One region of the Thermus brockianus genome, then DNA from elsewhere that is predicted to be linked to it. Evidence: riboswitches for the same ligand, from Rfam matches in the RefSeq annotation. Region 1 holds a riboswitch; each other region holds the start of a gene.

What was found. Region 1 has a riboswitch for cobalamin ahead of A0O31_RS10065 (ABC transporter substrate-binding protein). Riboswitches for the same ligand answer to the same signal wherever they lie in the genome.
Region 2: it holds a riboswitch for cobalamin, as region 1 does, so the genes downstream of both, A0O31_RS11515 (acyl-CoA thioesterase) here and A0O31_RS10065 (ABC transporter substrate-binding protein) in region 1, are expected to answer to the same signal.
Region 3: it holds a riboswitch for cobalamin, as region 1 does, so the genes downstream of both, A0O31_RS12530 (HoxN/HupN/NixA family nickel/cobalt transporter) here and A0O31_RS10065 (ABC transporter substrate-binding protein) in region 1, are expected to answer to the same signal.

What each region holds. Positions count from the first base shown of each region.
Region 1 is NZ_CP016312.1:1,871,301-1,874,719, reverse strand. Features, by position in the region: gene A0O31_RS10070 (FecCD family ABC transporter permease) at 1-456, opposite strand, end outside; gene A0O31_RS10065 (ABC transporter substrate-binding protein) at 460-1,314, opposite strand; cobalamin riboswitch at 1,457-1,615, opposite strand; gene A0O31_RS10060 (ROK family transcriptional regulator) at 1,735-2,928, shown strand; gene A0O31_RS10055 (ABC transporter substrate-binding protein) at 2,885-3,419, shown strand, end outside.
Region 2 is NZ_CP016313.1:113,687-117,105, forward strand. Features, by position in the region: gene A0O31_RS11510 (di-heme oxidoredictase family protein) at 1-1,024, shown strand, start outside; adenosylcobalamin (AdoCbl) riboswitch at 1,119-1,259, shown strand; gene A0O31_RS11515 (acyl-CoA thioesterase) at 1,389-1,742, shown strand; gene A0O31_RS11520 (ribonucleotide-diphosphate reductase subunit beta) at 1,742-2,713, shown strand; gene A0O31_RS11525 (ribonucleoside-diphosphate reductase subunit alpha) at 2,726-3,419, shown strand, end outside.
Region 3 is NZ_CP016313.1:339,348-342,766, forward strand. Features, by position in the region: gene cobT (nicotinate-nucleotide--dimethylbenzimidazole phosphoribosyltransferase) at 1-834, opposite strand, end outside; gene A0O31_RS12525 (histidine phosphatase family protein) at 870-1,412, shown strand; cobalamin riboswitch at 1,447-1,585, shown strand; gene A0O31_RS12530 (HoxN/HupN/NixA family nickel/cobalt transporter) at 1,691-2,350, shown strand; gene A0O31_RS10955 (cobalt-precorrin-5B (C(1))-methyltransferase) at 2,347-3,419, shown strand, end outside.

The DNA of each region.
Region 1 (3,419 bases):
CCCGCCGGCCAGGACCAGGGTGAGGAGGGTGGCGAAGACGGCCCCCAGGAAGCCGAAAAGGGTAGCGGAGAGGGGAAGGCCCTGGAAGACGGCGTGCTGGGCGAAGGCGGGGGAAAGCCCCCCAAGGAGGACGGCCAAGAGGGTCACGCCAAAGGCCGCTCCCGAGGCCGCCCCCATCAGGTAAGGGTCGGCCAAGGGGTTGCGGAATAGCCCCTGGAAGGCGGCCCCCGCCACCCCCAAGGCCGCCCCCACCAGCATCCCCCCGAGGACCCGGGGGAGGCGGAGCTCGGTGACGATGGGGTTAGCCTCGAGGCCCAAAAGGGCGCGCACCACCTCCCCTGGGGGCACCACCACCGCCCCCAGGGCGAGCCCTAGCACCAAGGCCAAGGCCAAGAGGCCGAGGAGCCAGGCGAAGACCAGGCTCCGCCGGAGGGCCAGGGGCAGGGAAAGGGTCATGGCCTAACGCCCGTGGAAGCAGTCCACGAGGAGCCGCAGGCCCTGGGCCACGCGGGGGCCGGGGCGGGAAAGGAGGTTATCCTCGCCGCCGGTAAAGACGCAAATCCTTCCCGCCTGCACCGCCCTCACCCGGCTCCAGCCGGGCCGGCTTTGGATAGTTTCTCGGGCACCCGGGTAGGTGGCCACGATGACCTCGGGGTTTTTCTCCACCACGAACTCGGGAGCGATCTTGGGGAAAAGCCCGAGCTCCTTGGGGACGATGTTCACCCCCCGGGCCTTCTGGATGAGGACCCCGATGAAGCTTTCCGGGCCCACGGTGTAGGGGGTAGGGTCAATCTCGTAATAGACCCGAGGCCGGGCCTTGGCCTTGGCCGCCCGGGCCTCCTCCCCGTAGACCTCCCGCTGGATCTGGGCCACCAACCTCTCCCCCTGGGCGGGAAGCCCTAGGAGCTGGGCCAGGGTGCGCACGGTCTTGAAGATGTCCTCGTAGGTTTCCGTGCGCACCACGAACACGGTAAGCCCCGCCCGTTCCAGGGTTTCGTAAAGCCTACCGTAGCGGGAAGCCAGGACCAGGTCCGGCTTCAGGGAGACGATGAGCTCGGGGTTCGGGTTGTAAAGCCCCCCCGCCTTGGGCAGCCGCTTCACGCCCTCCGGCCAGTCGGAGTAGTCGTCCGTGGCCACCAGGCGGTCGCAGGCCCCGAGGGCGCACACCGTCTCCGTCACCGAGGGCAGCATGGAAACGATGCGCTTGGGCGCGGCTTTGAGCGTGACCTGGCGCCCCAGGTCGTCCGTGAGGGTGAGGGGAAAGGCGAAGGCTAAGGCCAACAGAACCGACAAAAACGCCGCAAGCTTCTTCATGCCTACCTCCCTTAAGGCCGCTAGGGCCAGGGGCACCGGGCCCGGGGGAGGTAGGGCAACGCCCCTGCCTGAAGCGGCAGGGGCGGGAAAAGCCAAGCAAGCCCCCAACGCTCCCCCATCCGCGTGAGGTGCCCGCCTTGGGGCAAGGCGGGCGGCCCTGGCAGGTATTCGGGCTTCCGGCCTGCGAAGCGAACCGCGTAGCTTGGCCGGTTACCGTTGCGGGACAGCGCCGGACTTGCACCGGACTTCCCCACTTTAAGCCTGGACTACGCGCCCAGGCACCAGGGCAACGGACCTGGCTTTGAGGCCCTAGCGGGCCTTGCCCTTAGGCTAAGGCGCTTGGGCCGGATTGACAAGGGCTTGACAGAGGACGGGGAGGATGGTTTACTTAGTCCCGAGAACGAACTAAAGGAGGCAAGGGTGCGTAAGGGGGATGCGCAGGAAATCCGCAGGCTCAACCGCCGGGCCATCCTGGCCCACCTGAGGCGGGGCCCCCTTACCCGGGCTGACCTCTCCCGGCTCACGGGCCTGGCCAAAAGCGCCGTGAGCCGGCTTGTGGACGAACTCCTTAAGGAAGGGCTCTTGGAAGAGGGGACGCTCACCTCACCTCCCTTGGGCCGTCCGGGCACCCTCCTGCACCTCCGTCCAGGGGCCCGCTTCGCCCTAGGCGCCGAAATTGGGGTGGAGGGGACGGTACTCCTCGCCTTGGACTGGCGGGGAGAGGTCCTTTGGGCCAGGGAGTGGGCCCACCCCAAGGAGGCGGGGCCGGAAGAGCGCTTTGCCCGGCTCCTCCAGGAAGCCCTGCCCCAGGCCCATGGGGCCTTGGGCCTCGGCTTCACCCTGCCCGGGGTGGTGGTGGGGAACAAGCTCCTCTACGCCCCTAACCTGGGCTGGCGGGATCTGGACCTGAACCCCTACCTGGCCTCCTTCCCCCTACCCGCCCTGGCGGAGAACGACGCCAAAGCCTCGGCCCTCTCCGAGGTCTTCTTCCACGGGGAAGAGAACCTGGCCTACCTGGTGCTAAGCACCGGCCTCGGCGTGGGGGTGGTTTCGGAAGGCCGCCTCCTGAGGGGCACAAACGGGGCTGCGGGGGAGGTGGGCCACTGGCTCGGCCCCGAGGAACGCCCTTGCGCCTGCGGGCGCAAGGGGTGTTTGGAAACCGAGCTCGGCCTCGGAGCCCTCTTGCGCCACCACCGGGCCCTTGGGGGCGAGGCGGAGGGCCTCGAGGCCCTCTTGGCCAAGGCCCAAGCGGGAAACCCCTCGGCCCAAGCCGCCTTAGCCCACCTGGGCGAACACCTAGGGAAGTTCTTGGCCAACCTGGCCGTGGCCTACGACCCCGCTCGGGTGGTGGTGGGGGGGAAGGCGGCGGAGCTATTCCCTTTCCTGGAAGCCCCCTTGCGCCGCGCCCTGGCGGAGCACGCTTTTTTGGAAACCCACCGCGCCCTACCGGTCCAGCCCTCCTCCTACGGGCACCTGGCGGCGGCGGTGGGTGGGGCGAGCCTCTTCTTGGCGCGCTTCTTTGAGCTAGGCGGCCTGTGGGCGGAAAGCCCACGTCGCAATGGAGGTAGGTATGAGGAAGTGGCTTTGGGTACTCGGCATGGCCTTGGGGCTTAGCGCCCTGGCCCAGACGGGCAAGCTGGAGATCTTCTCCTGGTGGGCGGGGGACGAGGGGCCGGCCCTCGAGGCCCTCATCCGGCTCTACAAGCAGAAGTACCCGGGCGTGGAGGTCATCAACGCCACGGTCACCGGGGGGGCCGGGGTCAACGCCAAAGCGGTCCTGAAGACCCGGATGCTTGGGGGCGACCCCCCGGACACCTTCCAGGTCCACGCCGGCATGGAGCTCATCGGCACCTGGGTGGTGGCCAACCGCATGGAAGACCTGACCTCCCTCTTCCGCCAGGAGGGCTGGCTCCAGGCTTTCCCCAAGGGCCTCATTGACCTCATCTCCTACAAGGGGGGCATCTGGAGCGTGCCGGTGAACATCCACCGCTCCAACGTCATGTGGTACATCCCGGCGAAGCTCAGGGAGTGGGGGGTGAACCCGCCTAGGACCTGGGCCGAGTTCCTCGCCACCTGCGAAACCCTTAAGCGCAAAGGCCTCCAGG
Region 2 (3,419 bases), on a different replicon from region 1:
CATCTTCGTGCGGGAGGATGGCCTGGGCCCCCTTTTCGTTCACCAGTCGTGTGCCGGGTGCCACGTGCGGGATGGCCGGGGCAGGTTGGCCTTTAACGAGCGCAGCGAGGCCTTGGTGCGCACCCGGGCCGAGAACGGGCTTGACCCCCATCCCCGTTTTGGCCTCCAGCTCCAGGACCACGCCCTTTTGGGATCGGTTCCGGAGGGACGGGTTCGCCTCCGCTTTGAGGAGGTGGAGGGGCGGTACGAAGACGGCACCCCTTACCGTTTGCGCCGGCCGGTGGTGGAGGTTCTGGATGGGCAGGGCGCTCCCGTTCCTGGGCGGTACAGCCTTCGCCTGGCGCCGCCCGTGTTTGGCCTAGGGCTTTTGGAAGCGGTGCCGGAGTCCGTACTGGCGGGTTTGGAAGACCCCGAGGACCGGGACAGGGACGGCGTATCGGGGCGGCTTGCCCGCCTTGCGGGCGGCAAATTAGGCCGCTTTGGTTGGAAGGCGAGCGTGGCTACCTTGGAGGAGCAAAGCGCCGTGGCCTACCTGGAGGACATGGGCCTTTCCACGCCCCTTTTCCCAGGGCCGGATGGCCGGTGGGAAGTGACCAGGGAAGAGTTGGAGCGGGTGGCTTTTTATTTGCGCCACCTGGCTGTTCCGGCCCCCCGGCACCGTCCGCAGGACCTTAAGGGAAGGCAGCTCTTTCGGGCGATAGGGTGTGCCGCTTGTCACCGGGAAAGCCTGGCTGGCTTGCCCGCTTACACGGACCTCCTCCTCCACGACATGGGCCCTGGACTGGACGACGGCGTGGCTGAGGGGGTGGCGCAGCCTCAGGAATGGCGTACCCCTCCCCTGTGGGGCCTTGGGCTAACCCGCAGGGTGTTGGGCGAGGAGCTTTACCTACACGACGGTCGGGCCCGGAGCCTCGAGGAGGCCATCCTCTGGCATGGGGGAGAAGCGGAAGGGGCCAAAAGGCGTTTTCTCGCCCTGTCCAAAGAGGACCGGGAGGCCCTCCTGGATTTTTTGAAAGGGCTATAGGCCCGATGCTTGACCCCATACCCAACTTGTGGTAGTTTCCCATGCGGGGTACCCAATACCTGGGGTACCCTGGCCGCGATGCCAGGCCGACAGGTCTGGACGCCTTTGGGCGGTGGGGGAAGTCCGGTGAGAGTCCGGCGCTGTCCCGCAACGGTAACCGGCCCCCTGGCCGGAAGCCCGAGTACCCGCTTCGCGGCCCTACCCCGTAGCCCTCGAGGCAAGGGTGAAGGTGGTGATGCGCATGGGACCTTGACCTAAACCCTTCCCCCAAAACCCGCAAGGACGGGTGTACGGCTCATCTAAGGAGCCAACGGCCCTAGGCTTTTGTCCGGTTTATGAGGAGGTGTTCGTGCGGGAAACCCGCATGGTATACCCGGTGTTCCCGGGAGAAACCAACCACTACGGGACCCTTTTTGGCGGCACGGTTATGGCCTGGATGGATCAGGCGGCTTTCGTGGCCGCCACCCGCCATGCCCGGCGTAAGGTGGTCACCGTGCACGCGGATGCCGTGGACTTCAAGCATCCCGTGCCCCTGGGCTCCATCGTGGAGCTGGTGGCCCGGGTGGTGGAGGTGGGGCGCACCTCCATGCGCGTGGCGGTGGAGCTTTGGGTGGAGCCCTTGGAAGGAGAACGGTACCTGGCTGCCCAAGGCGGTTTTGTGCTGGTAGCGTTGGACGCGTCGGGCCGGCCCACGCCGGTGCCACCTTTGGAGGGATGATGCTCACCGAGCCCAGGTTGCACTACCGCCCTTATGAGTATCCGGGGCTATTGCGTTTTCGTGACGCTATCCGCCATAGCTACTGGGTGCATACGGAGTATAGCTACACCGCCGACGTTCAAGACTACGCCCTGGTGGAGGAGAAGGAGCGCTCCATGGTGCGGCGGGCCCTTCTCGCCATCGCCCAGGTGGAGCTTGCGGTGAAGCTCTTTTGGGCCCGCCTCTACGAGGTCTTCCCCAAACCCGAGATAGCGGAGGTGGGCATGACCTTCGCCGAGAGCGAGGTGCGCCACGCCAACGCCTACGCCCACCTTTTGGACCTTCTCAGCCTAGAGGGCCTCTTTGCGAAAGCCTTGGAGGAAGAAACCCCCCTAAAAGAGCGAAGCCAGGCCCTTGCCCAGGTGCTCAGCCGGTGGCGGGAGGGCACGTTGCGCGCCCATGTTCAGGCCCTTCTCCTCTTTTCTGCTTTTACCGAACACATCTCCCTGTTTTCCCAGTTCTACGCCCTCATGGCGCTAAACCGCCGGGCGGGGCGTTTTAAGGGTATCTCCAACGCGATAGAGGCCACGAGCAAGGAGGAGAACATCCATGGCCTCTTTGGGGTGGAGCTCCTGCGCATCCTCCGGGAGGAGGAGCCCCAGCTCTTCGCGGAGGGCTTCGCCGAGGAGGTGCTCGCCTTTGCCCAAAGGCTTTACCAGGGGGAGGAAGCCCTTGTGGACTGGATCTTCGCCGCGGGCGACCTCGAGGCGGTATCCCGGGACGAGGTGGTGGAGTTCCTGAAGGGGCGGTACAACGAGGTCCTGTCCCTCTATGGCCTGCCCCAGCCCTTTTCCGTGAACCCCGAGCGCCTACGGGACACGGAGTGGTTTTCCTTGGAGCTTCTTGCCGACAAAGAGGTGGACTTCTTCAACAAGCGGAGCGTGGCTTACGCCCGCAGGCTAAAAAGCTACGAACCGGACGAGCTTTTCTGAGAGGAGGGGTGCATGATTCGTACGGAAACGGAATACCGGCCCTGGTACTGGGCCAACGAGTGGACCCGGCTCTACATGCCCCGCGGCTATCTCTTGCCCGGGGTGGGCGTGGAGGAGCGGGTGCGCCAGATTGCCCTTCGGGCCGAGGCACTTACCAAGATCCCGGGTTTTGCCGAGAAGTTTGAGCGCTACGTGGCCTACGGCTGGTACTCCTTGGCCACCCCCATCTGGGCCAACTACGGCCTCAAGCGGGGCCTCCCCATCTCCTGCTACGGCACCTACGTGGAGGACGACACTGCTTCCATTCTGCAGGCGGTGGCGGAGATTGGGATGATGAGCAAGCAAGGGGGGGGCACCTCGGTCTACTTGGGGACGCTACGGCCCAGGGGGGCACCTATCCGGGACAACGGGGAGAGCAACGGTTCCTACGCCTTTGCCAGCCTCTTTGACCGGGTGATTGAAGTTTTCAACCAAGGCTCCACCCGTCGTGGCCAGTGCGCCGCTTACCTGCCCATAGAGCACCCCGATTTCTGGGAGTGGACCCGGATCCAAAGGGAGAACTCCGAGATCCAGTCCCTCTTCTGGGGCGTTTCCGTGGGGGATGCTTGGTTGGAGGCGATGATCGCCGGGGACCGGGAGAAGCGGGAGCGCTGGGCTGCTGTGCTCAAGAGCCGGGCGGAGGTGGGGATCCCCTACATCTTTTTCC
Region 3 (3,419 bases), on a different replicon from region 1:
GGAAAGGTGGCCGGCGAAGAAATGGTCCCGTATCCCCGGCTCCAGCTTCCAGGCCAGAAGGGCCCCGGCGGTCACGGGAAACCCGTCCAGGACCAGGGGGACCCCCTGGGCGTACCCTTCCAGGTACACCCCGGCGATGGCGATGAGCTCAAGCCCCCCAAGCTCCGCCGCCACCCCCAAGGGGTCCATCCCCGGCCGCAGGCGGGCAAGGGCCCTCCCCACCGCCTCCCGTTTCCGCCTCAGGCCCTCCTCCCCTACCCCTGTCCCCCGGCCCACCACCCGTTCGGGGGGAAGGCCGAGAAGCCCGGCGGTGAGGGCGGCGGCCGCCGTGGTGTTGCCGATGCCCATGTCCCCGGCGGCGAGGAGGGTAGCCCCCTCCGCCAGGGCCCGGCGCGCCGCCCTGCGACCGGCCTCGAGGGCCCTTTCCGCCTCCTCCCGGGTGAGGGCGGGCTCCAGCGCCAGGTTCCGGGTGCCCTCCCGCACCTTGGCCTTGAGGAGCCGCGGGTGGTCGGGGAGGTCCCCCATGACCCCCACGTCCAGCACGTAGACCTCGCAGTCCGCGGCCAGGGCGAACTGGTTGATGGCCGCCCCTCCCCGGAGGAAGTTCAGGACCATCTGCCGCGTGACCTCCTGGGGGTAGGCGGAAACCCCCTCCGCCACCACCCCGTGGTCCGCCGCCGCCACCACCACCGCCCCCCGGCCGAGCTCCGGCTTCACCCGGCCCTGGATGGCCGCCAGGCGCACCGCCACCTCCTCCAGGTACCCCAAGGAGCGGGGCGGCTTGGTGAGGTCTTCCATGCGCTTTTGGGCTTCTTCCAAAACCTCCCGCTGCATCGCCCTCACTATAGCAGGGGGCGTAGACTTTAGCCATGGAGCTTTGGCTCGTGCGCCACGGGGAAACCCTTTGGAACCGGGAGGGGAGGCTTCTCGGGTGGACGGACCTCCCCCTCACCCCCCTGGGGCGGGCCCAGGCCAGGGCCCTTAGGGGGCTCCTCCCTCCCCTACCCGCCTACAGCTCAGACCTGAGGCGGGCCCTGGAGACGGCGGCCCTGGCGGGCTTTGCGCCCAAACCCACCCGGGCCCTACGGGAAATCCACTTTGGGGCCCTGGAGGGGGCTTCCTGGGAAACCCTAGACCCCCTCCACAAGGAGGCCCTCCTCCGCTTCCAGGGCTTCCACCCCCCTGGGGGGGAAGGCCTCGAGGCCTTCCAGGAGAGGGTGTTCCGGTTCCTGGAGGGCCTGGAAGGGCCCGCCCTCCTCTTTACCCATGGGGGGGTGGTGCGGGCGGTGCTAAGAGCCCTCGGGGAGGATGGCCTGGTGCCGCCGGGAAGCGCCCTCCTGGTGGACTGGCCCAAGAGGGTCCTGAGGCGGTTAGCGCCTGCACAGGTTGACGGGGGAGGGGAAGTAGGATAAAACCTAGGGCAAGCCCCCTAACGGGGCCCGTGCGGCTGGGGTGCCCCAAGGCCCGGATGTCTTGGGGCAGCAAAGGGGGAAGACCGGTGAAAGTCCGGCGCTGTGCCGCAACGGTAACCGGCCCGCGCATCAAGCCCTTCGTCATGGTCGGAAGCCCGAATACCCGCCCCGGCGCGCGCCTCACCTGCCCCCGAGCAGGGGTGAAAGGAGGCAAGCATGCGCGAAGCCATCGGTTTCCGGTCTAAGCTTTCTGTTTTCCCCCCACCTAGAGGTGCCCCATGACGGGCCTTGATCTTTTGGCCGTGGCCCTGGGGATGCGCCACGGCGTGGATCCCGACCACCTGGCTGCCGTGGACGGGCTCTCCCGGGTGCGCCCTTCCCCCCTCAACGGCGTCTACTTCGCCCTGGGGCACGGGGGCATCGTCACCCTCCTGGCCTTCCCCGCAGCGGCCTTGCTTGAACGGGTGGACCTTGAGGCCCTCCACCTCCCCACCTTACTCCTCCTCCTGGTGGCCGGCATCAACCTCTACCGGCTCCTCCGGCCCGAGGGGAGAGCGCCCCACCGCCTTCCCCTCCTCAACCCCCTCCTCCTCGGCCTCCTCTTCGGCCTGGGGTTTGAGACGGCAAGCCAGCTCTCCGCCCTGGCCCTGGCGGCTGAGCTTTCCCCACTGCGCCTAGGGCTTTTCTTCACCTTGGGGATGCTCATGGTGGACGGGGTGGACGGGTTCCTCGCAAGCCGCCTCCAAAACCTCGCCCGGGACTCGGAGCGGGCCAGGCGGGCAAGCCAGCTCCTGGGGTTTACGGTGGTGGGCCTAGCTCTGTTTCTAGCCGCGGCGGAGCTCTGGCGAGTGGACCTCGAGGCCCTCGCCCTTCCCTTGGGCCTCGGCCTCTTCGGGTTCCTCGTTCTCCTGAGGCTTTACGCCCTGCGCCCCGCATGAGCCATCCCTACCCCCCGCCCCGCGACAAGAAGGGAAACCGCATCGGCTTCACCACGGGGGCCAACGCCGCCGCCGCCGCTAAGGCCGCTGCCCTGGCCCTCCTGGGGGAAGCCCCCAAGGCAGCGGACATCTGGCTTCCCGCCGGATGGCGCCAGTCCTTCCAGGTCTTCCGCCTGGAGCGCAAGGGGGACGGGGTCCTGGTGGGAATGATCAAGGACGCCGGGGACGACCCGGACGTGACCCACGGAGCGGAGATCCAGGCCTACGTGCGCTTTGCCAGCGAGGACCGGCTGGAAGGGGGGGAGGGTGTAGGGGTGGTGACCCGGCCTGGGCTTGGGGTGCCCGTGGGGGAACCCGCCATCAACCCCGTGCCCCGTCGGATGATCTGGGAAGCGGTGCGGGAGGTGACCACCAGGCCCCTCGCCATCACCATCGCCATCCCCGGCGGGGAGGAGCTGGCCAAGAAGACCCTAAACCCCAGGCTCGGCATCCTCGGGGGGCTATCGGTGCTGGGCACCACTGGCGTGGTGAAGCCCTACTCCACCAGCGCCTTCCGTATGAGCGTGGTCCAGGCCGTGGGCGTGGCGCGGGCCAACGGCCTCCTGGAAATCGCCGCCACCACGGGGGGCAAGAGCGAGCGCTTCGCCCAGAGGCTCCTCCCCCACCTTCCCGAGATGGCCTTCATCGAGATGGGGGACTTCGTGGGGGATGTGCTCAAGGCGGCGCGGAAGGTGGGAATAGCGGTGGTGCGCATCGTGGGGATGATTGGGAAGATCTCCAAGATGGCCGACGGCAAAACCATGACCCACGCCGCAGGGGGGGAGGTAAACCTTTCCCTCCTCCTCGGCCTCCTCAAGGGGGCGGGGGCGAGCCCCAAGGCCCTTAGGGAGGCGGAGGGAGCTGCCACCGCCCGCCGCTTCTACGAGCTCGCCCTCGAGGAGGGGCTTGACCGCTTCTTCCTGGACCTCGTGCGCCTGGCCCAGGAGAAACTCCAAGCCTACATCGGCCCAAGGCCCTTCGTGAGCGTGGCCCTCACGGACTTTGACGAGGGACGGTGCCTTGCTGCCTG